DNA from 4 places in the Endothiovibrio diazotrophicus genome. Region 4 is predicted to be linked to each of the others. Evidence: predicted binding sites of a transcription regulator. Region 4 holds the regulator's gene; each other region holds the start of a gene.
The links. Region 4 encodes sigma-54, which starts transcription at its own class of promoters, with help from an activator protein. Its sites were predicted from a motif close to TGGCANGNTNCNTGCTT; they were not measured.
Positions count from the first base shown of each region.

Region 1 (7,246 bases), on a different contig from region 4:
CTGCGCTTTGCCCATCCTACGGGCTATTGATGGGGTGGGTATAAATGAAAATATGTAATTTTGAGGGTATTTATTGGCGCATTGTTGTTGCGTTTGGTGTGTTGGTGTTTGCGCAAATTGTTTGCATTGTTTTGATGCAAGATAACGTGCTACCTTTTTCGAAAAGAGTGTTGATTGCTGAAACTGCTTTGGGACCCATCCCGGAGGAGAAGCCGCCTTTGATATTTTTGTCTATTTGAGTAAATGGAGAATTGTATGGATAGTCTCAGTGCCGGTCTTTCGGTTGTGGCGATAGTGGCAACTTTGGTGTCGCCTGTTTTAGGAGTGTATTCTGCAAAAGTCTTTAGAGACAAAGGGCTGCGAAAGATACCTGAGAGTCGTCGTGCTGCGCTTGAGGGATGCTGGAAAGGTAGGGGAGTGCAGAATGCCAAAGATGGAGGAGAGATTGAAGCGACATGTTATTCAAATATTAGAGTGATTGGACGAGAGGTTCATGGAGAGCTTGTCTACGAATTTGATCGAGATGGGAAGCATATTAGATTGGAGGTTTCTATGTTTGGTGGATTTTTGTACGATAGGTATCTAAGGTTGCAGTATGATAACAAGAGGAAAGAGGTTATTCAGTTTGGTGCGGGAGTCTTGGAATTGAGTCCAGAAGGGGTTGCCTTGACCGGGTGTTTTGTGGGGTTTGGTTCGCATACAAGGGAGTTTGTCGGGGGAGAGATTGTGTTGGAGAAAGTGGTTTGTTGATTTGATCGTGCCGTGTTGTTTTTTCGGCGGGCGGGGGGATTTATATGAAATATTATGTCTCGTGGTTTAGAAATACCCAACTGTTACCTCATACGCCCCCCCCAACACCACATACTCCTCCTCCCCTCGCAACAACCCCTGCAACAGTCCGCTGTAGCAGACCACTTTCGTCGTAGGTACTTTGGCGGTGAGAATGTGATCGCCGAACTCCGACGCCCGATCCCGGTTGCGGGTGAAGGAGTTGACGTTGTTGAGCAGGATCACCCTGCGCCCGTTCTCTCCCTTCTCCAATAGACCGTGATCGTCGAGGTGGTTGATTCCGCGATAGAGGGTGAGACGCTCCGACGCTGCGTCCTCACGAGTCAGTTCATACTGGCAGTAGCGGTAGAGCAGGTCGAGCTGGTGCTCCAGGGCGTTGGTGTTGTAGAGCCCGGAGGCGGCTTCCACCAGGAAGCGGTGATGGGCCGCCTCGTCGCCTTCCAGCGGTACCCGGTGATGCCGGGTGCGCAGCCCGAAGCGCGACTCCACCCACGCCTTGAGCACCGCCGCCTCGCGGTTGTCGGCGTCGAACGACCAGCCGCGCATCACCCGCCGGTAGTCGGCGTTGCGCCGCATCCCCTCCGCCCAGCCCGCCTCCTCGGGGCTCTCCAGGCTGAACTGCCCCTCCATGTAATGGGTGAAGATCTCCTCACGCCGTGCCTTCTCGCCGAAGCGGTCCAGTTCCCTCAGCAGGTCGCGGTGGAACTCGTCGACGCCGTCGATCGCCAACGACGTGGGATGGCGCTGGAAGGTGAGCCCGCCGAGGATCGCCGCCGGCAGGTTGCAGCGGTTGATCGGCAGCCGGGCGTGGCGGGGGAGGGTGGTGGCGGGTGTGTCTTGCGCTTTGTCGGGGTGTCGCGCCCCGTTGTAGGCCCCTTTGTCGGTGGGGTTGTCGCCATTGCCACAGGCGGGAACGGGCTTTGTTGCATTTGTGCGTAGGGTTTGCTTCACGGTCGGCAGGATGTTTGCTTGAAAAACAGTAACTTAACTAGATGTTTCGAGGGTGGCACGTCGCTCGCAAGAGGGTAATCGCGAATTTTTCGTTCCCAGGTCGCCCGCTCCGGTGGGCAGTGACAAAGCAATAGGAGATTAACCATGGCTCTGCGTCAATGCGCGATTTACGGTAAGGGTGGCATCGGCAAGTCCACCACCACCCAGAACCTCGTGGCCGCCCTGGCCGAGGCCGGCAAGAAGGTGATGATCGTCGGTTGCGACCCGAAGGCCGACTCCACCCGTCTGATCCTGCACTCCAAGGCGCAGACCACCGTCATGCACCTGGCCGCCGAGGCGGGCTCCGTCGAGGACCTGGAGCTGGAGGATGTGCTCTCCGTCGGTTACGGCGACGTCAAGTGCGTCGAATCCGGTGGTCCTGAGCCGGGCGTCGGCTGCGCCGGCCGCGGCGTTATCACCGCCATCAACTTCCTGGAGGAAGAGGGCGCCTACGAGGAAGACCTCGACTTTGTCTTCTACGACGTGCTCGGCGACGTGGTCTGCGGCGGCTTCGCCATGCCGATCCGCGAGAACAAGGCCCAGGAGATCTACATCGTGGTCTCCGGCGAGATGATGGCGATGTACGCCGCCAACAACATCGCCAAGGGTATCGTGAAGTACGCCAGCTCCGGCGGCGTGCGTCTCGCCGGCCTGATCTGCAACTCCCGCAACACCGCCCGTGAAGATGAGCTGATCATGGAGCTGGCCCGTCAGCTCGGCACCCAGATGATCCACTTCGTGCCGCGTGACAACGAGGTGCAGCGCGCCGAGATCCGCCGCATGACCGTCATCGAGTATAACCCGAAGGCGAAGCAGGCCGACGAGTACCGCGCCCTGGCCCAGAAGGTGATCGACAACACCATGTTCGTCATCCCCACCCCGCTGACCATGGATGCCCTCGAAGACGTGATGATGAGCTTCGGTATCCTCGAGGAAGAGGACGAGTCGATCATCGGTCAGACCGCCGAAGAGCTCGCGGCCGCCACGGCCTCTGCCTAATCGGGATCGGCCGAGGGGCCTGCCGGCCCCGAGGTCTACCCCTTCGCTTCACTGAGCGAGACATGGTCACGGCGATGGAGAGCCACTCGGGGCACGCGCAAGGCGCGTGTTCCGAGACCCCCGGGACTCCGTGACCGATCAATCTTCCCAGAGCGTCCGCCGGATTGGGCGGCGTTACAGGAGACCAAGCCAATGTCGAACATGACCCGCGAAGAGACCGAAGCCCTCATCCAGGAGGTGCTGGAGGTCTATCCCGAGAAGGCGAAGAAGGATCGCGCCAAGCACCTCGCCGCCAACGACCAGAGCGTCGACAAGTCGAAGAAGTGCATCACCTCCAACCGCAAGTCGCTGCCCGGCGTGATGACCATCCGCGGCTGCGCTTACGCCGGCTCCAAGGGTGTGGTGTGGGGTCCGATCAAGGACATGATCCACATCTCCCACGGTCCCGTCGGCTGCGGCCAGTACTCGCGCGCCGGCCGTCGCAACTACTACGTCGGCACCACCGGGGTGAACACCTTCGGCACCATGAACTTCACCTCCGACTTCCAGGAGAAGGACATCGTCTTCGGCGGCGACAAGAAGCTCGCCAAGCTGATCGACGAGGCCGAGGCCCTGTTCCCGCTGGTCAAGGGCATCTCGGTGCAGTCCGAGTGCCCGATCGGTCTGATCGGTGACGATATCGAGGCGGTCTCCAAGGCCAAGGCCAAGGAGCTCAACAAGCCGGTCGTTCCGGTGCGTTGCGAGGGCTTCCGCGGCGTCTCCCAGTCGCTCGGCCACCACATCGCCAACGACGCCATCCGCGACTGGACCCTGCCCCGCCGCGACGGCCAGGCCTTCGAGGGCACCGACTACGACGTGGCCATCCTCGGTGACTACAACATCGGTGGTGATGCCTGGGCCTCCCGTACCCTGCTCGAGGAGATGGGCCTGCGCGTGATCGCCCAGTGGTCCGGCGACGGCACCGTGGCCGAGATGGAGAACACCCCCAAGGCCAAGCTGAACCTGCTCCACTGCTACCGTTCGATGAACTACATCTCCCGCCACATGGAAGAGAAGTACGGGATTCCGTGGATGGAGTACAACTTCTTCGGTCCGACCAAGATCGCCGAGAGCCTGCGTGCCATCGCCGAGCGCTTCGACGACAAGATCAAGGAAGGCGCCGAGAAGGTGATCGCCAAGTACACCCCGCTGATGGATGGCATCATCGCCAAGTACAAGGCGCGCCTCGAAGGCAAGCGGGTGATGCTCTACGTCGGCGGCCTGCGTCCCCGTCACGTCATCGGCGCCTACGAGGACCTCGGCATGGAGGTGGTGGGTACCGGTTACGAGTTCGCCCACAACGACGACTACGACCGCACCATGAAGGAGATGGGCAACGCGACCCTGCTCTATGACGACGTCACCGGCTACGAGTTCGAGGAGTTCGTCAAGAAGGTCAAGCCCGATCTGATCGGTTCCGGCATCAAGGAGAAGTACATCTTCCAGAAGATGGGTATCCCCTTCCGCCAGATGCACAGCTGGGACTACTCCGGTCCGTACCACGGCTACGACGGCTTCGCCATCTTCGCCCGCGATATGGACATGACCCTGAACAGCCCCACCTGGGGCAAGATGACCGCCCCCTGGCTGGCCAAGGGTGACGAGGAGTCGGCGTCCGCCGCCGCCTAAGCGTCTCCCGCGGGGACGGCCCGGCGGCCGCACTGAAACGTGCCGCCGGGCCCCCGCAACCGACCGATCCCATCTTTCACATCTACGTCGCTGTCACGGATTGGTGGCGCGGCGAGGAGAAGAGTCATGCCTCAGAGTGCTGAAAAAGTGATGCCTTGCTACCCCCTCTTCCGCGAGGAGGAGTACAAGGAGACCCTCGGTCGCAAGCAGGCCGAATTCGAAGAGAAGGTGCCCCAGGACAAGATCGAGGAGGTCTTCCAGTGGACCACCTCCGAGGAGTACCAGAAGCTCAACTTCGAGCGCCAGGCGCTCACCGTCAACCCCGCCAAGGCCTGCCAGCCGCTGGGCGCCGTGCTCTGCGCCCTGGGCTACGAGAAGACCCTGCCCTACGTGCACGGCTCTCAGGGTTGCGTTGCCTACTTCCGCACCTACTTCAACCGCCACTTCAAGGAGCCGGTCGCCTGCGTCTCCGACTCCATGACCGAGGACGCGGCGGTGTTCGGCGGCCAGAAGAACATGTTCGACGGCCTGGAGAACGCCAAGGCGCTGTACAAGCCCGAGATGATCGCGGTCTCCACCACCTGCATGGCCGAGGTCATCGGTGACGACCTCAACGCCTTCATCGGCAACACCAAGAAGGAGGGGCACATCGAGCAGGACTTCCCGGTCCCGTTCGCCCACACCCCCTCCTTCGTCGGCAGCCACACCACCGGCTACGACAACATGCAGGAGGGCATCCTGCGCTACTTCACCCTCAACTACATGGAGGGTAAGGAGGTCGGCTCCAACGGCAAGATCAACATCAACCCCGGCTTCGAGACCTATCTCGGCAACTATCGGGTGATCAACCGCATGATGGCGGAGATGGGCGTCGACTGCACCATGCTCTCCGACCCCTCCGAGGTGCTCGACACCCCGGCCGACGGCACCTATCGGATGTACGAGGGCGGCACCACCATCGCCGATATCAAGGATGCCCCCAACGCCATCACCACCTTCAACCTGCAGCCCTGGCAGTCCGACAAGACCAAGAAATTTGTCGAGAGCACCTGGAAGCAGGAGGTGCCGAAGCTCAACATCCCGATGGGTTTGGAGTGGACCGACGAGTTCCTGATGAAGGTCTCCGAGGTTACCGGCAAGCCGATCCCCGCCTCCCTGGCCAAGGAGCGTGGTCGTCTGGTCGACATGATGACCGACTCCCACACTTGGCTGCACGGCAAGCGCTTCGCCCTCTACGGTGACGCCGACTACGCCATGGGCATGACCAAGTTCCTGCTCGAGATGGGTGCCGAGCCGACCGACGTGCTGGTCAGCCACGCCAACAAGCGTTGGATGAAGGCGATGAAGAAGATGCTCGATGAGTCCCCGTATGGCAAGGACACCCAGGTCCACATCAGCAAGGACCTGTGGCACTTCCGTTCGCTGATGTTCACCAACAAGCCGGACTTCATGATCGGCAACAGCTACGGCAAGTTCATCCAGCGCGACACCCTGCACAAGGGCAAGGAGTTCGAGGTTCCGCTGATCCGCATCGGCTTCCCGATCTTCGACCGTCACCACCTGCACCGGATGACCACCTTGGGTTACGAGGGCGCGATGTACATCCTCACCACCCTGGTCAACGCAGTGCTGGAGCGTCTCGACGAAGAGACCCGCGGCATGGGCACCACCGACTACAACCACGACCTGGTCAGGTAGTCGATTGCCACGGAGACGCGGAGAACGCGGAGTCGATTCAATCAACCACTCCGTGCCCTCCGTGGCTCCGTGGCCAATCTGGAGAAAGCGATGCCCAGCGTAATGATTCGCGAGCAGGACGGGGAGATGACCCTCTACGTTCCCAAGAAGGATCTGGAGGAGAAAGTCGAATCCCTGGAGTTCGATAGCGAAGACAAGTGGGGCGGTGAGGTGGTCCTGGGAGACGGCTCCAAGTTCTACCTGGAGCCGATGGACGAGAAGCCCAAGCTCCCGATCACCCTGCGTGCCAAGCGCCTCTAAGGCGAACCCGTTCAGTATTCAGGAGATTTCAACCATGGCCGTGAAAATCGTCGAAGACCTCTGCACCAGCTGCGGCGACTGCGAGCCGGAGTGCCCCACCGCCTCCATCTCGCCGAAGCGTGGCGTTTTCGTCGTCAAGGAGAGCACCTGCACCGAGTGTGAGCCCGATTACGACTCGCCCAAGTGCATGGATGTCTGCGACGTCGACGACTGCATCGTCTACGCCTGATTTTTTGGCCGGCGGGGAGTTGGGCCCGGCCTGCGGCCTGCCCAACTCCCCGCCGGCCAAAAAATCAGCATGAATTTTATAGGGCGGGCCGTGCCCGCCGCGGGGGTGGCACCGCCTTCAAGTGAAGAAGGGAACGCTGGAAGCTCTTCTCTCACTCTCTCCTTCGACGTCACCGCCCCGGCTGAGCGACCCGCTCGATTCCCCGGAAGAATCCCGTCCCTGAGGTGACCGTCATGTCCAACGACTCTCTTTCCCGTGAACTGGCCCTGCGCATCGGACTGGCCGCGCGGGTTCTTCCCGATACCGAGCCTGCCCGTCTGATGAAGGTGCTGGTGGACTCCCTCGGTCTGCCGCTCAGCGCCGAAAAGTTGTGGAAGGTGACCGTGAAGAGCCTGCGCACCGGCGCCGACGGTGATTTCGTCGAGATGCCGGAGGCGGCCCTCAAGCAGGCCGCGGCGATCCTTCGCGGCGAGACCGATGCCGATTCCCGGGATCCCGAACTGCCCGAGGTACAGCCCTACGCCGAGGGCGACATGCCCGACTCGATCCGCGTCGCCATGGCCTCCAATAGCG
Region 1 is NZ_BAAHXB010000153.1:286-7,531, forward strand. Features, by position in the region: gene ACYQ2W_RS23715 (hypothetical protein) at 256-750, shown strand; gene ACYQ2W_RS23720 (NAD(+)--dinitrogen-reductase ADP-D-ribosyltransferase) at 817-1,740, opposite strand; gene nifH (nitrogenase iron protein) at 1,885-2,778, shown strand; gene nifD (nitrogenase molybdenum-iron protein alpha chain) at 2,971-4,446, shown strand; gene nifK (nitrogenase molybdenum-iron protein subunit beta) at 4,573-6,144, shown strand; gene nifT (putative nitrogen fixation protein NifT) at 6,235-6,444, shown strand; gene ACYQ2W_RS23745 (4Fe-4S binding protein) at 6,479-6,673, shown strand; gene ACYQ2W_RS23750 (dinitrogenase iron-molybdenum cofactor N-terminal domain-containing protein) at 6,907-7,246, shown strand, end outside.
Region 1: nifH (nitrogenase iron protein) is a predicted target of sigma-54. The motif match lies at 1,744-1,760, and genes of this name have one in related genera.

Region 2 (7,246 bases), on a different contig from region 4:
GCTCCATACCGCGGGCGAGGACGCCGCGGCCGAGGGGTGGATGGCGGAGATCCTCGCCGCCGGCTGCATGGGCGGCGACCACCTGTGGCAGGACCTCGGGCTGTGGTCGCGCAAGGACCTCTCGGCGCTGATCCGCGGCAACTTCCCGACGCTCTTTGAGAAGAACGACCGCGACATGAAGTGGAAGCGCTTCTTCTACAAGCAGCTCTGCGTGCAGGAGGGGATCTACACCTGCCGCGCGCCGTCGTGCGAGGCGTGCGCCGAATACGCGGTGTGCTTCGGGCCGGAGGAATGAATCTCGAGCAGCGGGCGGTCGGGGCCTATCTGGGGATGGCGGTGGGGGACGCCCTCGGCGCCACCGTGGAGTTCCTCACCCCGCGCGAGATCCAGGTCAAGTATGGTACCCACGACGCCATCACCGGCGGCGGCTGGCTCGGCCTGAAGGCGGGGCAGGTGACCGACGACACCACCATGGCGCTGGCCCTCGGTGCGGCGATCGTCGAGGAGCAGGCGGTGGAGGCGGAGGCGGCGGCCTGGGCCTTCGACTGCTGGATGCGCGGCAAGCCGGTGGACATCGGCAACACGGTGCGCCGCGGCATCGTCCACTTCCGCCGCACCGGCGACCCCGAATCCCCGCTCAGCGAGCACGATGCCGGCAACGGCGCGGCGATGCGCACCCTGCCGGTGGCGCTCTTCACCTACGGCCGGCGCGACGAGCTGATGGTGCGCGCCTCCCGCGCCCAGGCCCACGTCACCCACCACAACCCGCTCTCCGATGCCGGAACCGAGTGCGTCAACCGGATGATCCAGCTCGGCCTGGGCGGGGTGGAGAAGCTCGACCTGCTCTACGGGCCGGTGCAGGAGCTTTCCACCGCCCAGCCCGCCCTCGCCTTCCGCCAGCGGCGCGAGGAGAACCCCAGCGGCTTCATCGTCGACACCTTGCGCGCGGTGTTCCAGGCCTTTTTCGATACCGACGACTTCGAGCAGTGTCTGATCGACGTGGTCAACCGCGGTGGGGACGCCGACACCACCGGCGCCATCGCCGGCATGATCGCCGGTGCCTACTACGGCCTCGACGGCATCCCCGAGCGCTGGCTGAAGTCCCTCGATCCCGGCGTGCGTGCCCACTGCGAACGGCAGGCCGTGGCGCTCCTCGCCGCGGGTGGGGGGCGTTGAGGGTGATCTCTTTGATCCCCAAAGCATTTTTTTCGCCATGGATCATGGAGCGTGAGGGCGCTGCGACCTCGTAGGTCGCGGCTACCGCCGCGACGAATCGGAAGCAGCGGGGTATCGGTGGATGCGCTCTTTACCGAGCAAACCGTGCCGTTCGGACGGTGCGGCGCGTGACTGGGCGATGGTGCTTCCGTTTGCGTCGGCGCGGTAGCGCCAACCTACGGCCAACGGAAGGACGAGGGAGGTGACGAGCGAACGAGGAGCCTTCATGCCCTTCATGTCTTCACCTTATGTCTGACATTTCACGGTCAAATCTTCCGTCGACCCCGGTTTCAGGCCCCGGTCGCAGGCCCGTCGGGATCGAGGGCGTCCCAGTCCAGGTCGCAGCACAACACCAGCGTCTCGCCGTCCAGCGGCAGCGCCATCGACAGCGTCACGCAGAGGTGCACGCCGGTGAGCGAGAGGTAGGGCGGCGAGGTGTACTGCTGCCCCGGCCTGGCCAGCGCCCGGCGGAAGTAGCGGCGGCGGAACCACGACGAGGCGTCCTCGTTGGCCAGCGGGGTGAAGCGCTCGTCCTGGTCCCACGCGGGGAGGATCGCCGCCACCTGATAACCACGGGCATCGAGCAGGTAGCAACGCTTCACCGCCGGCTGGTTCATCAGCCGGTAGGCGGCCACCTCCAGCTCCACCCCGGCGCCGAGCGAGGCCGCGGCGTGGTCGAAGGCGAGCCGGTAGGGGGCGAGCGCCCGCTGGCGCCGCTCCTCGCCGGTGGCCGCAAGGCCGCGGAAGGTGTCGCACAGCTCGGTCAGCCGCGGGTGCTTGGCCATCGTCTGCGGGGTGGCGGGGGCGGGGCGGGCGAAGTGGTAGCCCTGCACCATGTCCACCTCGGCGTCGATCGAGAGCAGTGCCTCCTCCTCGGTCTCCACCCCCTCGGCGAGCACCAGACTGCCCGCCTCGTGGATCAGCGAGACCAGATTGGGCAGCATCCGCCGGGCGTGGCGGTTGCTGGTCGACTGGACGATCACCGAGCGGTCGAGCTTGACGATGTCCGGGGCGAGCCGCCAGATGCGGTCGAAGTTGGAGTGGCCGGCGCCGAAGTCGTCCACCGCCACCAGACATCCGAGCCCGCGGTAGTACTCCACCGCCGCGGCGAGCCGCCCCTCGTCGTCGATCGCCCCCTCCAGGATCTCCACCACCACCCGCCGTGCCGGCAGCCCATAGTGTTCGAGCATCTCGGCGAAGAAGCTGCCGTAGCGGGCGCCGGGCAGCACCACCCGCGGGTCGGTGTTGAGAAACAGCCACCCCTCGTCGGTGGCCAGCCGCCGATGGTTGTCGACGTGCATGGCGCGGCAGACCCGGTCGAGGCGAATGATCTCCTCCTCCCCCTCGGCGCAGGCGAACACCTCCAGCGGCGAGACCGGCTCGCCCCCATCGTTGCGCGCCCGCAGCAGCGCCTCGAAGCCCACCGCGCGGTGGTGGGCCAGGCTGTAGATGGGCTGGAAGGCACTGCCCAGGCGGTAGGACTTGAAGCGGCCGTAGGCCCCCTCGGCGTCATGCTCGATGGAGCGGAACAGCCGCTGCGCGGGGGCGCCGGGGGCCGCCTCCGGCGAGGCGGGCGGGGTGGCGTCGAGGATCGGGTCGGGGTGAATCAAGGGGTCGTTCCAGCTATTGATCGGGACGGCGGCTTCCCTGCCTTCCGTGTCAGGCGGCGGCGGAGGTGGTCGCGGCGTACTCGATGAGATCGCTCCAGTCGGCCTCCACCACGCTCAGCCCCCGCTTTTCGCAGAAGCGGCGCTCCTTGGCGGTGGGCTCGGGGATCAGCACCCAGCCGGATGGCCGGGCGGCGTCGTAGATGATATCCGAGAGTACCATCCGCTGGGTGTCGCGCAGCAGACGCATACCGAGCAGCAGGTAGCGCTTGTCCTTGCGCTGCTGCTTGAGGAAGGGGGGGATCGAGAAGCCGCCCATCAGCTCGGTGATGTAGTCGACGAAGTCGGCGTCCGAGGCGATGTAGTTGGCCTCGGGCTGCGGTGAGCCGTGGGGCTTGAAGAGCACCGGCAGGGAGGTGTCCACCTCGTCGAGGCTGACCTCGCGGTAGGCGGTGCCGTCGGAGTGGAACAGCTTGAAGCGGTATTCGGTGCCGCCGATGCGGGCGACGCCGAGGATCAGGGTGTGCGGGCGGCCGCTATAGAGGTTTTGCAACTGCAGGTCGCGGTTGATGTCGACGATGTAGGGCAGTTCCCGCCCGGCCAGCCAGCGGTGCAGTTCGCTCACCGTCCATTCGGTTTCGCCGTAGAGCTTGGTGAGGAAGCGGGTGATGAATTTGCGCCCCTTCTTCAGCTCCAGGTTCATCGCCGCGCGGGGGAATTCGTACATCAGCTTGGGGGCCATCGGCCGGCCGTTGTTCATGGCGAGGATCAGGCTGTCGCTGTCGGCGGGGATCGGCTGGCCGTCCGCCACGCCGGAGACTCCGCGCAGGGCGTCGGCGCCGAGATAGGGCACCACGTCTCCGGCGTCGAGGCCGGCGAGGATCGAGTCGAAAGCGGCGTTGGTCATGGGTTCTTCTCCTGATCGGGATGGCTCCCCTGGATCCGGCTTGACAAGGCAAGCAGCGGGCCAATCGGGGAACGACTGGAAGATCGCCGGGGGACGTCCGATCCCCCGCACGGCTTTACGGCGTTGCCGACAAGCGCCGGCAGAGTGACGCACCGTTTCGGTGCGAGATGCCGATGCTTTATCCGTGCAGCTTTATCAACTTTTGGGCCAAGTCGGGGGGACGCATCGAATCAATAACTTATCGTGTTTGTCGGGATAGGTCGAGGGTGGCGGCTGTAGAGAACGCGACAGACGGAGGGGTGGGTTGTGTCGAATCGTTCGTCTCGCTCCGGGAAGGGATTCAGAAAACACCCCGGGAGGTGGTCGCCGGATCGTTTCCCGGCTCGTAAGCCCTCTCCTACGTGACTCTACCGGCTTGACGCCGCGTGTTCGATCCCGTGACATGAACGGGTGTTCACGTCCCGCAACGAGGCGTGGAGCCGATCCATTCATAACAATTGTGCGAGGGAGCCGCGATGGCGGAGGAGCGCCAGGGGCGTGTGGTGCTGGAGGGGGCGGCGGGCGCAGAGGTGCGGCGGCGGGTGATCGAATTCCTGCTGCGCCACGCCCGCGACGCCGATCGGGAGCAGCTGGAGCGGGGGCTCAGGCGCCTGCCGGCGATGTTGACCCGGCCGATGGGGGAGCGGCAGGCGGAGCGCATTGCCGAGGCGTTGCGTGGCCTCGGCGCGGAGGCCACGGTGTGGCCGGTGGTTCCCGCCTCCTCGCTCGCGCGGCGGGAAGTACCGCCACCGCCGGAGAGACCGGTCGCCCCGCCATCGACCGCCGCCGACCCCTCGCCCGTGCGGCGGGGGCCGGCCTTCCTGCATGTCGGTGGCCGCCGCCAACTGGCCATGGTCGCGCTGTTGCTGATCGTGGTCGGGGTGGTTCTCGGCTCCGACGTCTTGCGCTACCGGTTGCTCCTGCGGCTCGGTCTGGTGGATACGGTGGAGGCGGTCACCGGCAGGCGGGTGGTCACCGAGAACGAGATCCACGGCAGCTGGTACTACACCCGCGGCAATGCCGACGATGCGCCTCCCGCCGCCCCGGGGACGATCACCGCGGCGGCGCTGGTGCGCGAGGCCGAGGCGCCGTTCCGCGTCCCCGCCGACCGGCGGTTGACTGCCGGCATGGTCGAGGGGGTGCGCGCCTTCAGCCGCCTCTTCGCGCCGCAAGCGCCCCTCCCGGAGGTGAGCGAACAGAGCGAGCCGCTCGGCGAGGGGCGCTACCGGATCACCCTCACCGAAGGGGCGGCGCACTACCCGCTGGAGCTCTCCAACCGTCCGCCCGCGGTGGCGGCCAACCTGACGGCGGTGGAGGCGGCCTTTGCCAAGCTCCTCGCCGGCGATGGGCGCGACGCGCTGAGCCACCACCTCGCCGACCAGCAGGCGGTAGTGGGGGCGGAGGTCTACTTCGACTACGGCCGGCTGATCGAGCACTCCCTTGACCTCGACCAGGCGCTGCGCAGCGGCGAGCAGGGGGCGGGGGCGCTGCTCGGGCTCTCCCGCCAGTGGGCCTGGGCGGCGCTGTTCAAGCAGCCGCTGTTCGGCGGCGAAAACGCCGAACTGGCCGCCCGCCAGGCGCTCGCCTACTACCTGCTGGGGGCCACCTTTGCGCCGGCGGCGGCGGCCGAGGTGCGTCCCACCTTGCTGCTTGCCCTGGGCTACCCGGACGCGGCGCTGCGCCAGTTGGAGCGTGACGGCCGGCAGGACTACGAGGCGCGGCTGCTGCGTGCCTACATCACCCGCGACGTCGACGGCCTGGCGGCGCTGTGGGCGAGCGGCGAGGGCAAGCCGCGGCTCAACGGTTTCCTCCTCGCCGCCGCCTGTTACGACACCGAGCTGACCGAGCGGGCGCGGGCGCTGTTCGATCTGTTGGCCGATGCCTTTCCCGAGGCGCGCCCGCTCCAGCTCTATTACGGCGCGCGGGGCTCGGTGGCGCAAAACCGCCGCGGGCTCACCGACTATCCGCTGGATGTGGTGGAGGATCACCTCGTCCTGGCACAGCGGCTGTTCGACCTGTCGGCGGTTACCGCGGAGGCGGGGTTCGAGACGCTGGCGCGCAGTCAGGTGGACTCGGATGACGCCGCGGAGAAGTGGGTGGCGGTCCACCAGCGGTTGTTCGCCGATGCGCCCCACCTCAAGCGCGGCGGCGCCTTGCTGGCGGCGGCGACCCTGGGGCGGTGGTTGCGCGGGGAGATGGCCGAGGCGCTCTACTACCGCCATCAGCTGGAGTCGCGGGTGCTGTCCCGCGGTGCGGAGGCACGCAAGTGGCGCGAGCGGGTGGCGCGAATCTACGGCGACAGCCCGCTGACCCGCACCCTGACCCTGATGGAGCACCATCAGCAGGGGGACTACCAGGCGGTGCGCAGCGGCCGTGACGATGGTCGGCTGGCGGCCGCCACCGGCATGGAGCTCGAGGCCGACGTGGTGGCCGACCTGAAGTGGCTGCGCGATGTCGTCGACTACCCCTACCGACTGCGCATGCTGGAGCGGTTGCACCAACGCCTGCTGCCCAACGCCGAGGGGTGGCGGCGGCTTGCCGGCTACTACCGTCAGCTGCTCCTGCGCCCGCTGGCGGCACGCGCGGAGCGCAACGCCATCGCGCTGTTCCCGAGCGACCCCGCCGCCTACGTCGAGTGGCTGAAGGACGATGGCGCGGCGGCGGAGGCGGCCGGGGTCGGGCCGGTCGAGCGGCAGCCGTGGGTACTGGTGGCGCTCGGCAATCGGCGTTGGGACGCCGGGGACAAGGCGGCGGCGGAGGCGCGTTTTCGCGAGGCGCTGCGCCTCGCCCCGGAGGATTCGGCCGCCTACTGGCAGCTCGGCGAGCTGCTGGAGGGCGAGGGGCGCCTCGACGAGGCGGCGGCGGTGTGGAACCGCTACCTGGAGAACGGCGACCAGTCGCTGACCGGTGGGCGGGCGGCGGGGCACGTCGCCGACATCTATCTCAAGCAGGGGAAGATCGAGGAGGCCCTTGCACTGTGGGGCGAGGCCAAAGAGAACGGCTCCGGCGGCGCCATGAACGGCTTCGCCCGCGCCAGCGAGGCGGCGGGCAACGTGCTGGAGGCGGAGCGCTGGTTTCAGCAGGCCGCCGAGCGCTACCCCACCTCGGTCGCGCCCGGCCGGCTGGCCGTCTTCTATCTGCGCCAGGGCGACCGGGCGAGCGCGTTGAAGGTGTTGCGCGCCTTCCGCCGCTACAACCGCGACGACCTCTATGCCGGTGTGCTGATCGACCACTTTGCCGAGCGGGGCGAGCCGGGTGGTGCGCTCGCCCTCGCCCTGGAGGCGGACGGCGGAGAGTACGCGCAGGGGGTGATCCCGCGTTTCTATGCCGCCTACAGCCGGCGCGGGCTGCATCGCGAGGCGGCCGCGGCCTACAAACGCCTGCTCGATGCGCAGGGGCACCCCGACGTCAACCAGGCCTACTTTTACGGCGCGTTTTACCTGAAGTCGCTGGCGCAGAGCGATGGCGGCATCCCGCC
Region 2 is NZ_BAAHXB010000015.1:47,960-55,205, forward strand. Features, by position in the region: gene ACYQ2W_RS06375 (nitrogen fixation protein NifQ) at 1-295, shown strand, start outside; gene draG (ADP-ribosyl-[dinitrogen reductase] hydrolase) at 292-1,176, shown strand; gene ACYQ2W_RS06385 (sensor domain-containing phosphodiesterase) at 1,506-2,825, opposite strand; gene ACYQ2W_RS06390 (SIR2 family protein) at 2,875-3,729, opposite strand; gene ACYQ2W_RS06395 (tetratricopeptide repeat protein) at 4,245-7,246, shown strand, end outside.
Region 2: ACYQ2W_RS06390 (SIR2 family protein) is a predicted target of sigma-54. The motif match lies at 3,776-3,792, and genes of this name have one in related genera.

Region 3 (7,246 bases), on a different contig from region 4:
AGGTGGTCGCCAGCCCCATGCCGAGGCCGTTGGTGGCGGTGCCGGTGACCGCCAGCAGCGGGCACAGTGCCAGCATCTGGGCCAACACCACGTTGTTGTCCCACAGGCCGTCTTTGAAGATGCGTTTGTAGTCGTTTGCCATCGTGCCATTCCTGTGAACTGTTTGCGGTTTCCCGTAGGAGCGGCCCCTAGGCCGCGATGACGCCGTTTCGGTTCACCACCGCCGCCGTCGTCGGGCGATGGTGCTTCGCCCGATCGCGGTCTGGGAGCCGCTCCTACGAAGCGTCTTTCACGGTCAAGAGTTCGTCGCGGTGCTGGGCGAAGAAATCGAGGCCGCCCTTGATCGACTTGACCACCGCGCGGGGCGTGATGGTGGCGCCGGAGAACTGGTCGAACTGGCCGCCGTCCTTTTTCACCTTCCACTTCTCCACCGGCGGATTGCCGAGCGAGAGGCCGTCGAAGCCGAGGATCCAGTCGTCCTTGGCCGCCTCGATCTTGTCGCCGAGGCCGGGGGTTTCGGCGTGCTGGAGCACCCGCACGCCGAGGATCGCACCACTGCGGTCGATGCCGATCATCGACACCACCGGGCCGGCGTAGCCGACCTCGCTGATCTCGAAGGCCACCGCGGTCACCTCGCCGCCCATGCGCGCGCGGTAGACGGTGAGCGGTTCGCCGTGGGGACCGGCGAGGCTCAGGCTTCCCTCCAGCAGGTTGTTGTCGTGGACCGTATCGGGGACCACCTGGGAGAGCGAGGCGCGCAGATCCTCGGCCTGACGCAGGGCGATGTCTTCGCTGGTCTGGTTGGCGCCGATGGTCAGCAGCATCGAGGCGAGCAGCGCGATGCCGCCGAGGAGCATGGCGTGGTAGCCGATGCGCTGGCGATAGCTGGGGACGAGGACACCCTGGGCCATGATGGGCTGCTCCTATTACGAATTGGGCTTGACCGTCAGCGGCTCGCCACGGCGGGTACGGCCGTAGATCCGCGGACGGGTGTAGTGGTCGATCAACGGGGTGGCGGCGTTCATGATCAGCACCGCGAAGGCGACCCCCTCGGGATAGCCGCCCCAGGTGCGGATGACCCACACCAGGGCGCCGCACACCGCGCCGAAGATCAACTGGCCGAGCGGGGTGCTCGGACTGGTCACCGGATCGGTGGCGATGAACAGCGCGCCAAGCATCACGCCGCCGCTGAAGAGGTGAAAGAGCGGCCCGGTGTAGTGGCCCGGGTCGATCAGGTGGGCGAGCGTCGCCACGGCGAACACCGCGCCGAGGAACGAGGCGGGGATGCGCCAGGAGATGATGCCGCGGGCGATCAGCACGATGCCGCCGGCGAGGATCAGCAGCGCCGAGGTCTCGCCCAGCGAGCCGTTGACGGTGCCCAGGGCTGCGCTCTGCAGGGCGAAGCCGAAGTCGTGCAGGGCGCCGTCGGCGGTGGCGCCGATGCCCAGCGAGGTCTTCACGTGACCGAGCACCGAGGCGCCGGTGATGGTGTCCGGCGGCAGCTGGCCGAGGAAGGTGACCGCCAGCCCGTCGAGGAAGCCGGGGGCGCCGGCGTCGCTCAGGGGGAGCGGCGCGGTCCAGGTGGTCATCTCCAGCGGGAAGGAGATGAGCAGCGCCACTCGGGCCACCATCGCCGGGTTGAAGAGATTCTGGCCGAGGCCGCCGAACACCGCCTTGCCGATCAGGATGGCGAGGATCGCACCGACCACGCCGATCCACCACGGGGCCCACGGCGGCAGGGTGAGGGCGAGCAACAGACCGGTGAGCAGCGCCGAGCCGTCGGTGAGGAAGAAGCCCAGCGGCTTGCCGGCGATGCGCAGGGTGGCCGCCTCGACCGCATAGCAGGCGGCGATGGTCACCACCAGCAGGTTGAGCGCCGGCCAGCCGAACTGCCAGACGCCGAAGGCGGTGGCCGGCGCCAGGGCCAGGCTCACCGTGTACATCACGCGGCCGATGGAGCCGCCGCCGTGGGCGTGGGGTGCGCTCGATGGGATGTTCATGGTCTCTGCTCGGTAGTCGGTGAGGTGCGGGTCGGTTTCGATCAGGCTGCCAGGAGGGCGATGGTGATGAACACCATCACGCCGACGGAGAAGTAGAAATTCGCTTTCGGATCGACGGTCGCGGTACGCATGACGTTTACCTCGTCTAAGGTGACTCATAGGGCGGGTCGTGCCCGCCGTGGTTGGCGAAGGCACCGTTCGGATCGCCCGGTGCATCGCCTCAGGTCGCTGCCTTCGTTCCGGCGGGCGCGGCCCGCCCTATATCCGATGCCTCAGGCGGCCTCGCCGTCGGCCTTCTTCTTGGCCGCCTCTTCGGCCGCCTTCTTGGCGGCGCGCTCGGCCTTTTTGCGCGCGGCCTCGGCTTTCTTGCGCTCGGCCTCCTTGACCAGACGCGCGGCGCGCACCTCGGCGAGATGCTTGTGCTCGTCGCGCTTGCGCTTGTCGAGGTCGCGGGCCACCAGCTCGCCCTTGGCGAAGTTGAAGTAGTGGACCAGCGGGATGTGTGCCGGGCAGACGTAGGCGCAGGAGCCGCAGGCGATGCAGTCGCGCAGGCCGAGGCCGAGGGCGCCGTCGAGGTCGTGGTTGCGCGAGCGGTTGGCCAGCTCCAGCGGCAGCAATCCCACCGGGCAGGCGGAGACGCACTGGCCGCAGCGGATGCACGGGGCCGCCTGGTGGCGGCGGCTCTCGGCGGCGGTGAGTGCGAGCAGGCCGCTGGAGCCCTTCACCACCGGGGCGCGCAGGTCGGGCAGGTCGAGGCCCATCATCGGGCCGCCCATCAGCACCCGCTTCGGCGTGCCGACGAAGCCGCCGGCGAACTTCACCAGCTCCTCGAAGGGGGTGCCGACCAGGGCGTGGATGTTCTTCGGTTCGGCGATGGCGCCGCCCGAGAGGGTGACGATGCGCGAGACCAGGGCGTGGCCGTAGCGCAGCGCCTCATGCACCGCGAAGGCGGTGGCGACGTTGTGCACCAGGATGCCCAGCTCCACGGCCAGCTTGCCGGCGGGCACCTCGCGGCCGGTCACCGTCTGGATCAGCTGCTTCTCCGAGCCCATCGGGTAGCGGGCGGGGACGTTGACCACCGCGACCTCGGGGAACGGCTCGGCGGCCTTGCGCATCGCCGCGGTGGCGGTCGGCTTGTTGTCCTCGATGGCGATGATCACCTGTTCGGTCTGCAGGGCGTGGGCCATCAGCCGCACCCCCTCCAGCACCTCGTCGGGCTTCTCCTGCATCAGTCGGTCGTCGCAGGTGAGGTAGGGTTCGCACTCGCCGCCGTTCATCAGCAGGGTGTGGATCTTGCGGCTCTCGGCCATCCCCAGCTTCACCGCCGAGGGGAAGGTGGCGCCGCCCATGCCGACGATGCCGGCGTTGCCGACGCGCTCGGCGACGTACTCGGGCTCCAGCTCGAAGGGGTCCTTGGCGATCGGCACCTCGAACCACTCCTCCTCGCCGTCGGCCTCGATCACCACCGAGAGGATCGGCAGGCCGGAGGGGTGGGGGGCGGGGTGATCAATGACGTCGAGCACGGTACCCGAGGTGGGGGCATGGATAAACGACGAGATCGCCCCGCGCGGGGTGGCGATGGGCTGACCCTTGAGCACCCGGGTGCCGATCTTCACGTTCGGCTCGGCCGGTGCGCCGATGTGCTGCAGCATCGGCACGTAGAGCCGTTCCGGCAACGGCATGGTCGCCGTCGGCGTGGCGCTGGTCAGCGCCTTGTGGCCCTCGGGATGGACACCGCCTTTGAAGGGGAACAGTTTCATGCGCTCGTACCGCTTTTTCTGTGGGGTTGCTTGGTAATGAAGAGTTGCCACGGAGCTACGGAGGACACGGAGCGCAGAGGTGGTCTGCACCGTGATTCCGCAGATGAATTCGAGAACCTCCGTGCCCTCCGTGTCTCCGTGGCCAATTCTCTAGGCCGCCACAGGCAACGCTTGGGGCTTCGGCCAGCGCCAGTCGTGGAGGGTCACCGGGATCGGCTCCATGGTCAGGCACTCGGTGGGGCAGACCTCGACACACTTGGCGCAGCCGGTACATGCGCTGGCGAAGATGGTGTGGATCTGCTTCGGCGCGCCCATCACTGCATCGGTGGGGCAGACCTTGACGCACTTGCCGCAACCGATGCAGGTGGCCTCGCTGATCTGCGCCACCATCGGCTCCTCGTCGTCCAGGTCGCTGAGCACCAGCGGGCGATTGAGCTTCGCCGCCAGCGCCTCGGCCAGCGCCCGGCCGCCGGGGGGGCAGAAGTTCAGCGGGGCCTCGTCGTTGGCCACCTTCTCCGCGCCGGCCGAGCAGCCGGGGAAACCGCACTGGCCGCAGTTGGTACCGGGGAGCAACTCCTCGATCTCCGCGGCGATCGGGTTCTCCTCCACCGCCAGATAGCGCCCGGCGAGGCCGAGAGCGAAACCGAGGAAGAGCCCCAACAGGGTCAGACTGGCAACGGCACCGATCATCATGGCGTTATCTCCTCTAAGGCTTTGAACATCCAACGCAAAGGCGCGAAGGCGCAACGGGGGCTGGGCTGGAGGGACGCGCTCCCTTGCTTTGCGTCCTTCGCGCCTCTGCGCCTTTGCGTTGAGAACTCCGGATCTCAGGCCAGTCCCGCGAAGCCCATGAAGGCGAGCGAGAGCAGGCCGGCAACGATGAAGGCGATCGGGGTGCCGCGGAAGGTCTCGGGGACCTGGGCCAGAGCGAGCCGCTCGCGCAGGCCGGCGAAGATCACCATCACCAGGGTGAAACCGAGCGCCGAGCCGAAGCCGTAGATCACGCTCTCGACGAAGCCGTGACCCTCCTGGACGTTGAGCAGCGCCACCCCGAGCACCGCGCAGTTGGTGGTGATCAGCGGCAGGAAGATGCCGAGCATCTGGTAGAGCACCGGGCTCACCTTGCGGATCACCATCTCGGTGAACTGCACCGTGGCGGCGATGATCAGGATGAAGGCGAGGATGCGCAGGAACTCGATCCCCAGCGGCACCAGCACGAACTCCTCGATCAACCAGGCGGCCACCGCCGCAAGGGTGAGCACGAAAGTGGTGGCCAGCCCCATGCCGACGGCACTGTCGAGTTTGCCGGAGACCCCCATGAAGGGGCATAGACCCAGGAATTTGACCAGTACCACGTTGTTGACCAGCGCGGTGCCCAGCAGAAGAAGCAGATATTCGCTCATGGCGACCCCCAATCGTTCGTCGCCTCTAGCGGTGCAGCTTGTGTGCCATGGGGTTTTTATGCCTTATCTATATGAATATAAAGCTGTTTTACGTTTTTTTTAACGTCGTGATTGTACGCATGTGGGGATCGCGGTAGGGGGCTTTGTCGCATATCGAACAGACACCTCGTGAGGAGGTGTCGGGCGCTTGGGTAATTTTCAACGCAAAGGCGCAAAGGCGCGAAGGACGCAAAGATGTCTTTGCGATCTCTGCGCCTTTGCGTCTTTGCGTTGGATGTTCCAGCGCCGGTGAAGTAACCGTCGCCGGTTCGGTGGGGGGGCTCTTGGTGCTGTGGTGTTTTTTTCGCCCTAGGTCTTCATTCTGCGTGCGGGAGGGGCGTGAAGGGCGGCGTGGTGGGTTTCGCTGCGCTCTTCCCTCCCTACGCCTATACAATAGGGCGTTTGACGGGGCGGAACGCGGGCATGCCGTTTGCACCGTCTCGCCGATATTCGATCGATTTGCACGCCGAGCAGGCGGGGGTCTCCATGAAAAAGAGTGTTCAGCCCAAGCGCGCCAAGGCTCCCGGGGAGGGTGACGCCCCATTCCGGGGCGCTCGCGCCATGATGGGGCGGGGTGGTGAGCTCCCCCCGGAACTCTTCTATGAGGTGGTGGAGCAGGCGCCGGTGGCGGTGTCGATCACCGACGAGTCGGCCAACATCCTCTACGTCAATCGCACCTTCGTCGAGGTGACCGGCTACGACGGCGAGGAGGTGATCGGCCACAACGAGTCGATCCTCTCCGACAAGAGCACCCCGCGCGAGCAGTACGAGGCGCTGTGGAGCACCATCCAGAGCAACCGGGTGTGGACCGGCCAGCTGATCAACCGGCGCAAGGACGGCAGCCGCTATCTGGCCAACCTGACCATCACCCCGGTCAACGACGGCGCCGGCAACATCAGCCACTTTCTCGGCATGCACCGCGACGTCACCGAGGTGCGCACGTTGGAGCAGCAGGTGCGCAACCAGACCGCGCTGATCGAGTCGGTGGTGGAGTCGGCGCCGGTGGTGATCGTGCTGCTCGACGAGGCGCATCGGGTGGTGAAGAGCAATCGCGCCTACCAGCAACTGCGCGACGCCTGCGGCCAGGAGCCCGCCGGGCTGCTCCTCGAGGGGGTCGGCAGGCGGGCCCGCCACGGGCTGTTCAACGACGTCGAGGTGGCGTTGCGCTTCGATCCCGCCCGCCCGGTGTGGTACTCCTGTTCGGCGGTGCCGGTGAGCGAGGCGGACGTCGCCGTCGAGCGCTATTTCGAGCACGGCGAGCGGCGCTATCTGCTGCTCACCGCCCATGACATTACCGGCCTCAAGGAGCGCGAGGTGGAGCTGCGCACCGCGGCGCTGCGCGCGCTGACCGCCGAGCAGGAGCTGGTGCACAGCCTGCGCGAGACCCTCAACGGTGCCATCTTTCAGGTGGAGGGGCCGTTCAACCTGCTCGCCGCCGCGGTGGGCATGCTCGCCCGCCGCGGCGAGAGCTGGCCCGGTGCCGAGCCGTTGCTGGAGGTGCTGCGCGAGGCCGACGAGGCGGGGCGCCAGGCGTTGCGCCTGCTGCGCGACTCGATGCCGATCCCGCCGCGCGAGGCGTTCGTGCCGGTCAACCTCAATCAGGTGCTGCGCGACGTGCTCTCGCTGTTCACCGGGCGGATGCTCGGCGAGGGGGTGGTGGTGGAGTGGGAGCCGGGGGAGATCCCCCACTGCCGGGCCCGCGAGGGGAGCCTTCGCGGGATGTTCAAACAATTGATCGAAAATGCACTGGACGCCATGGGCGACAGCCCCGCCGAGCGGCGGGTGCTGCGGGTGGCGAGCCGGGCGGATGGAGACGAGTTGGTGGTGGATGTGTGTGACCAGGGGCCCGGGGTGCCGGAGGAGCAGCGCTTGAAGATCTTCGAACCCTTCTTCAGCACCAAGGTGCCCTACGGGCGGGGTACCGGCATGGGCTTGGCGATGGTCCAGGAGGTGGTCAACGAGCATCACGGCACGGTGGAGCTGGTCAGCGGCACCGCCGTCGGCGCGCAGTTCCGCGTGCGCCTGCCGGTCGACGCCCACATCG
Region 3 is NZ_BAAHXB010000015.1:34,745-41,990, forward strand. Features, by position in the region: gene ACYQ2W_RS06310 (electron transport complex subunit E) at 1-142, opposite strand, end outside; gene rsxG (electron transport complex subunit RsxG) at 276-911, opposite strand; gene ACYQ2W_RS06320 (RnfABCDGE type electron transport complex subunit D) at 927-2,000, opposite strand; gene rsxC (electron transport complex subunit RsxC) at 2,273-3,760, opposite strand; gene ACYQ2W_RS06330 (RnfABCDGE type electron transport complex subunit B) at 3,911-4,453, opposite strand; gene rsxA (electron transport complex subunit RsxA) at 4,588-5,163, opposite strand; gene nifL (nitrogen fixation negative regulator NifL) at 5,689-7,246, shown strand, end outside.
Region 3: rsxA (electron transport complex subunit RsxA) is a predicted target of sigma-54. The motif match lies at 5,195-5,211, and genes of this name have one in related genera.

Region 4 (7,246 bases):
TTGAGCCGCTCCTCGCGGATGGCCTTGATCGGCGCCTCGGAGAAGGTGGTGTCCTCGAGCATCAGCAGGTGGGTGTCGATGAAGGCGCCGATGTCGGCCGGTGTCTTCGCCGGGATCCGCTCGCGGATCGCCCGCAGTTGCCCCTTGGCCGCCTCCAGGGCGTGGCGATAGCGCGCCTCCTCCTCGTCGAGGCGATACATCGGGATGGCGAACATCGGGATCTCGAGCTGGTCGCGGCGCAGCCGATGGACCTGGCCGATGGCCACCCCGCGGGAGACGCCGATGCCGGTCAGCGATAGGGTCATTCCTCCTCCTCGAAGCGGTCGGCCACCAGCGCGGCGAGGGCATCGAGGGCACTCGCCTCGTCGTCCCCGTCGGCGCTGACGGTGATCGAGGTGCCCTTGGCGGCGGCGAGCATCATGATCCCCATGATCGACTTGCCGTTGACGGTGCGCCCGTTGCGTGCCACCTGGATCGCACAACCGAAGCGCGAGGCGAGGGTGACGAACTTGGTGGCGGCGCGGGCATGCAGCCCCAGCTTGTTGATGATCGGCAGATCGCGGCTCTCCATGGTCCTTATCCCTCCACCACCCCTTCCCGGCCCCCGCTGTAGGCCTTGTCGGCCAGGGCGTCGAGGTCGAGGGCGGCGTAGTTGAGCACCCGCACCAGCATCGGCAGGTTGATGCCGTAGACCACCCGCCGACGCTCGCCGGCGGCCAGCCGGTTGGCGATGTTGCTCGGCGTGGAACCGTACATGTCGGTGAGCAGCAGCACGCCGTCGCCCTCGTCGAGGCCGGAGACCAACGCCTCGGCCCGCGCCTGGACCTGCTCCGGCGGGTCGTTCCTGGCCACCGCCAGGGTGACCGCGGTCAGCGGCATGCGCAGAAACATCGCCCGGACGGTGTCGAGCAACTCGTCACCGAGCCGGTTATGGGTGATCAACAACAGACCTACGCTCACGACAGCTCCCTATGGCGGGCCAGCACCTGGCCGCGATCGCAGCGGAAGTGGGCGGCCAGACGCTCCACCAGATAGACCGAGCGGTGCTGACCGCCGGTGCAACCCACCGCGATGGTGATGTAACTGCGGTTCTCCCGCGCGAAGCGCGGCAGCATCGATTCGAGAAAGCCGACCAGGTCGGTGAACAGGCCGTCCACCTCCGGTTCACCGTCGAGGAAACGGCGGACCGGCTCGTCGCGGCCGGTCTGCCCGCGCAGCTCCGGCTGCCAATAGGGGTTGGGCAGACAGCGCGCGTCGAAGACGAAGTCGGCATCGGAGGGGATGCCGCGCTTGTAGCCGAAAGACTGGAACTGGAGGGTGGGACCGGCGCGCACCGTCCCCTCGGCCCAGCGGCTGACCAGTTCACGCAGCTCGTGCAGGGTGGTGTGGGAGGTGTCGATGCAGTGGTCGGCGGCGCAGGCGATGGGCGCCAGCAGCCGCTGCTCCCGCTCCAGCGCCTCGGCCAGCGGCAGCTCCGCGCCGCGGGTCAACGGGTGGCGGCGGCGGGTCTCGCTGAAGCGGCGGATCAGGGTCTTCGGATCGCTCTGCAGAAACAGCAGGCGCAGCTCCAGACCCATCCCCTTGAGTCGCTCCACGGTCTCCGGGAAACGGGCCAGCTCCTCGGCACGGTTGCGGGCGTCGATGCCCACTGCACTGAGTTCGAGTGCCCCTTCGCCGGCCGCCATCCGGCCGGCGAAGGCCTCCAGCAGGGCCACCGGCAGGTTGTCGACGCAGTGGTAGCCGAGATCCTCCAGGGTGTGCATGGCGATGTGCTTGCCCGCCCCCGAGAAGCCGCTGACGATGACCAGCTTCACGTCCGCTCCCTGCCGCCCTCCGCACCCCGCTCGATCTCGCGGCGCTGGCGCTCGATGAAGTCACCGGCGGCATCGTAGCCGTTGTGGGAGAGGATATGGTTGCGCACGGCGCTCTCCACCAGCACCGCCAGGTTGCGTCCGGCGGCCACCGGCAGGGTCACCTCGGGGATCGGCTGGTCGAGCACCCGGCGGGTGCGGTGACTGCCGCGCAGGCGGTCGATGGCGAGCAGCCGCTCCTCGTCCATCGCCTCCAGGCTGACCACCAGGCCGAGGCTCTTGGTGCGGCGGATGGCGCTGTCGCCGAACATCTCACGGACGTTGAGCACCCCCAGCCCGCGCACCTCCATGAAGTCCTGCAACAGCTCCGGGCAGGAGCCGGTGATCATCTCCGGATTGGTGCGGGTGAACTCGGCGACGTCGTCGGCGATCAGCCGATGGCCGCGGGTGATCAGCTCCAGGGCCAGCTCGCTCTTGCCGCTGCCGTTGTCGCCGGCGATCAGCACGCCGACCCCCAGCACCTCCATGAACACCCCGTGGAGGGTGACCCGGTCGGCCAGCTCGCGGGAGAGATAGAACTGGGTGAGCGCGATCACCTGATGACCGCGGGACTCGGCACACAGCAGCGGCGTGGCGGTGGACTCGGCGCGCCGGCGGAAGTCCTCCGGCACCTCGCAGCCGCCGGCGACGATCACCATCCCCACCCGCGAGGAGAAGACCATGTCGAGGCTGTCGTCGCGGGAGTTGTCGCCGAGGGAGTCGAGGTGCTGCAACTCCTGGCGGTCGAGGACCTGGATACGGCAGGGGTGGATCAGGTTGAGGTGGCCCACCAGACAGCGGCCGGTCTCCAGCTCGGTGCAGTCGCCGACGATGCACGCCTCCCGCTGCCCGCCCTCCTCCCAGGAGAGCCCCAGCCGCCCGCGGAGGGCACGGTAGAGCTGCTCGGCGGTGACGGTGCGTTTCATTGCAGGGCGCTGGAGGCGGGCTGCCAGTCGACGATCAGGCGATAGAGCGAGGCGTCGTCGGCCGCCGCCCGCAGGGTGGCGCAGAACGGCTCGTCGCTGAACATCTCGGCCAGGGTGGAGAGGATCTGCAGATGTTCGTCGGTGTAGTGCTCGGGCACCAGGAGGAAAAACAGCAGGTCCACCGGCTGGCGGTCGATGGCATCGAAGTCCACCGCCTGCTCCAGGCGGACGAAGGCGCCGATGGCCCGGGCGATGCCCTTGACGCGGCCGTGGGGGATGGCCACTCCGTGGCCCATGCCGGTGGAGCCGAGCCGCTCGCGGCCGATCAGGCTATCGAAGATCTCCGCCTGGGTGAGGGCGTCGAGGTGGTTGGCGATCATCTCGCTGACCAGTTCCAACGCCCGCTTCTTGCTCCCTGCCTGAAGGGTCCGGGTGCTGCACTCCCGGCAGAGTAGTTCGCTCAGTTGCATGGTCTATGGCCCCTGGGAAGGGGACCCCGAGGCACGCCGCCACGGGGCCGAACCGTGGTTACTTGCGATGGTCGGTGAGCTTCTCTTTGTGCTTCTTGATCTGCCGGTCCAGCTTGTCGGCGAGGGCATCGATGGCGGCGTACATGTCCTCGTGCTCGGCGTCGGCGAAGAGATCGGCGCCGTTGACGTGGATGGTCGCCTCGGCCTTGTTGCGCAGCTTCTCCACGCTGAGCACCACATGCACGTTGGTCATCTGGTCGAAGTGACGCTCCAGCCGCTCGGTCTTCTCGTTGACGTAGTTGCGCATGGCATCGGTGATGTCCACGTGGTGGCCGGTCAGGTTCAGTTGCATCGGTCGAGACTCCTCAAGAATCGTTTTCGTATCGGTTGCGCCGAAAGAGGCGGCGATCCGTCCCCCGGCGGGAGGGCCGGCTATTGTAGCCGTTTCCGCTCGTTGGAGGCGGGGATATTCATCGCCTCGCGGTATTTGGCCACGGTGCGCCGCGCCACGTTGATCCCCTCGCCCTCGAGCATCTTGGCCAATTTGTTGTCGCTCAACGGCTTACGCGGCTCCTCGGCGGCGATCAGCTTCCTGATCCGGGCACGGATGGCGGTCGAGGAGGCCTCCCCGCCGTCGGCGGTGCCGACGTGGCTGGAGAAGAAATACTTGAATTCGAAGATGCCGCGGGGGGTGTGCATGAACTTCTGGGTGGTGATCCGCGAGATGGTCGACTCGTGCATCTCGACCGTCTCGGCCACATCACGCAGCACCAGCGGGCGCATCGCCTCCTCACCCTGCTCGAGGAACGCCTGCTGACGCTCGACGATGGCGGTGGCCACCTTGAGCAGGGTCTCGCTGCGGCTCTGCAGGCTCTTGATCAGCCAGCGCGCCTCCTGCAACTGCCCCTTCAGCTCGCCGCCGCCGGCCCGCCCGAGGAGGCTGGCGTAGTAGCTGTTGACGCGGATCTTGGGGGCCGCCTCGGGGTTCAGCTCGACCACCCAGCGCCCCTTCAGCTTGCGCACGAAGACGTCGGGGACGATGTATTGGGGGGCGGCCTGCTCGATCGCCGAGCCGGGGCGCGGGTTGAGGGTGCGCACCAGGTCGAGCACCTCGGAGAGCTGCTCCTCGGCCAGCTTCATCCGCCGCATCAGGGTCTTGAAGTCGCGGTTGCCGAGCAGCTCGATGTGCTCGCCGACCAGCGCCATCGCCTCGGTCCGCCACGGGGTGTCGGCGGGCAGCTGGCGCAGTTGCAACACCAGGCACTCGCCGAGGTCGCGGGCGGCGACGCCGGCGGGGTCCATCGCCTGGATCCGGCGCAGCACCGCCGCCACCTCGTCAGGTTCCACCTCCAGCCCCTGGTCGGCGAGCCCCTCGTGGAGCTCGTCGAGGGACTGCTTGAGATAGCCGTCCTCGTCGATGGCGTCGATGATCGCCTCGGCGATCGCCTCGTCGGTCTCGCTGAAGCGCGACAGCTCCATCTGCCACACCAGGTGGTCGCGCAGCGAACGGCCGGAGGTGTCGGCGTACTCGAAGACCCGCTCCTCCCCCTCGTCGTTGCGCGAGTAGGCGGTGGCGCCGTCGTAGACGTCCTCCCACACACTGTCCACCGGCAGGTCGTCGGGCATCGTGGCGTCGGACTCGAAGTCGCGCTCGCGCTCCTCGGCCGCGACCGGCGCCTCGAAGTCGTCGCCCGAGGAGGAGGACTCCTCCGCCGGCGCCTCCCGCTCCTGGCGGTTGCTCTCCGCCTCCGCCCCGGCGTAGCCCTCGATCTCGTCGTCCTCCCCCGATTCCAGCATCGGATTGCTCTCCAATGCCTGCTGCACCTCCATCTGCAGTTCCAGGGTCGAGAGCTGCAGCAGACGGATCGCCTGCTGCAGTTGGGGAGTCATGGTCAGGTACTGACCGAGCCGGAGTTGAAGCGACTGCTTCATGATACGAACCGAATATGCGTCATCGCCGCGGGGCCACCCTTACAAGAATCGGGCCCATTGTATGCCAAATCGTCGGATTTGGTTACGGCTACGCTACGCGGGTGGCGATGCCCCCCCCCCCGGGCATGGCCACAAGGTGCCACCTCCTTCGCACTGGGTCAGAGCCAGCGCACCGGCACCGGCAGGGGGGCCAACCAGCGCTCCGGCTTGGCGCAGAACTCCATGCCGAGACGGGCGTCGCAGGCGCAGCCGCCGCCGTGGCAGGCGAACAGCTCGGCCTCCTCGCCGCGGGAATCGAGCATCAGGTGGAGCTGTCCCTCCTCCTCCAGCGTGAGGATGCAGTGGATGCGCCCCGGCTCCTCGACGTCCTCCTCCAGGCGCAGCTCCCACTCGCCGAAACGGTGGGTCTCGCCGAAGGTCAGCGCCCGCGGATCGGTCAGCGCGTCGGCCAGGTCGTAGCGGACGAATCCGGGCAGGGTGGCGAGCAGTTCGTTGGGCAGCAAGCGGGGCATCATCATGGTCCTGGTCCTCCATCGGGGCCCGCAATGGCTGCGGGAGTGGAGGCAAGATTACCGACGCGCAACGCCCCGTCGTTGGGCGCCGGACAACATCGATTGGGCGCGATCCAACGGTTGGCGGCGGCCGGTCACTGGGGCCCAATTGCCGTTTGTTTGCGCCAAACCGTGGCGCGCCGGGGGGCACTTCGCCGGCAGGCCGGCGGGCATCGTCGGGGACGGGGCTTCGGTCACCACGGCGCGCGCGGCGCGCCCTATAGGGCGGCCTGCGGCCGCCGTGGCGAACGAAGGCAGTTCGCCGGCGGGTTGGCGCCCACCGACAAGGACGGAACCGCAATCACGCTGCGCTGGAGGCGCGCAGCGCCGCCAGGCGCAGCTCCAGGCTCATCGCCAGCACCGGCAGCAGCTCCTCCACCGCCTGGCGCTCGCGGCCCAGCTCGTCGCTCAGGGAGGAGAGCTCCAGCACCCCGAGCAGTTCGTCGTTGCGCAGGATCGGCAGCAGCAGCAACACCCGCGGCGGGAACGTCCCGGCCCCGGTGGGGACCCGCCAGAACCCCTCCGGCGGGTGCTGGAAGATCAGCGGCCGGCGGTCCCGCGCGCACTGGCCGAGCAGCCCCTCGCCGAGGGCGACGCGCTCCGGCGCCCCCTCGGTGACGTAGCTGCCGGCCAGCTCCAGCCGCGTCTCGCCGCCCTCCCCCGCCACGGCGTAGTAGAGGCACCCCTGGTGCAGACGCACCCGCTCGGCGAGCCCGCCGAACAGCGCCGAGACGAAGGCGGGAAACCCCTTCGCGCGCTGCACCTGGAGGACGAAATCGGCCTGGCGGCTCTTCGCCTCCGCCTCGGCGGCGAGCAGTTCGGCCGCCGCCTGCGCCTCGGCCACCGCCTGGCGCCGCTGCTCCGCCTCCCGCCGCAGCCGCAGGAAGGTGACCAGCAGCACGAACAGCGCGCCGCCGACGCTACCGCCAACCCCCGCCCAGCGCCACCACGAGGCGGCCTCCTGCAGGTCGCCGAGGACGACCAGCGACCACACCCCGTTGGGGTCGTTCCACTCCACCGGGGCGCTCGCCGCGGCGAAACGGCGGCCGTCGATCTGCGCCTCCGCACCGCTCGGGTCGAAGGGCAGCGAGCCGCTCACCCGCCCCTCGGCGAACGCCTTGCCGAACTGGCGCAAACGGCCGATGTCGGCCACCCGCTCGGCGCTCACCGGTCCCACCAGGTGGAAGCGCCAGTCCGCATCGGTGGCGGCGAAGACCACCCCCTGGGGCGAGGCGAGCAGCGCCGGCCGGCCGACCGCGGCGAGCTGGCGGTCGAGCCCGTCGGCCAGACTCTTGACCAGCACCACGCCGATCACCGGATCATCGACCGAGTCGCCGGCGCGGATCGGCGCGGCGGTGTAGAGCCCGCGCTTGCCGGAGCGCGAACCGACCGCCGCGTAGACGTTGGCCTTGCCGGCGATCGCCTGGCGCCAGTAGGGGCGGAAGGTGACGTCGGTGCCGGTGCTGCGCTTGTGGTCGGTCTCGTGGGCGACGATGATCCCCTTGGCGTCGATGGCG
Region 4 is NZ_BAAHXB010000009.1:49,656-56,901, reverse strand. Features, by position in the region: gene ptsP (phosphoenolpyruvate--protein phosphotransferase) at 1-305, opposite strand, end outside; gene ACYQ2W_RS04335 (HPr family phosphocarrier protein) at 302-571, opposite strand; gene ACYQ2W_RS04330 (PTS sugar transporter subunit IIA) at 577-960, opposite strand; gene rapZ (RNase adapter RapZ) at 957-1,814, opposite strand; gene hprK (HPr(Ser) kinase/phosphatase) at 1,811-2,776, opposite strand; gene ptsN (PTS IIA-like nitrogen regulatory protein PtsN) at 2,773-3,246, opposite strand; gene hpf (ribosome hibernation promoting factor) at 3,305-3,598, opposite strand; gene ACYQ2W_RS04305 (RNA polymerase factor sigma-54) at 3,679-5,178, opposite strand; gene ACYQ2W_RS04300 (hypothetical protein) at 5,337-5,696, opposite strand; gene ACYQ2W_RS04295 (GAF domain-containing protein) at 6,031-7,246, opposite strand, start outside.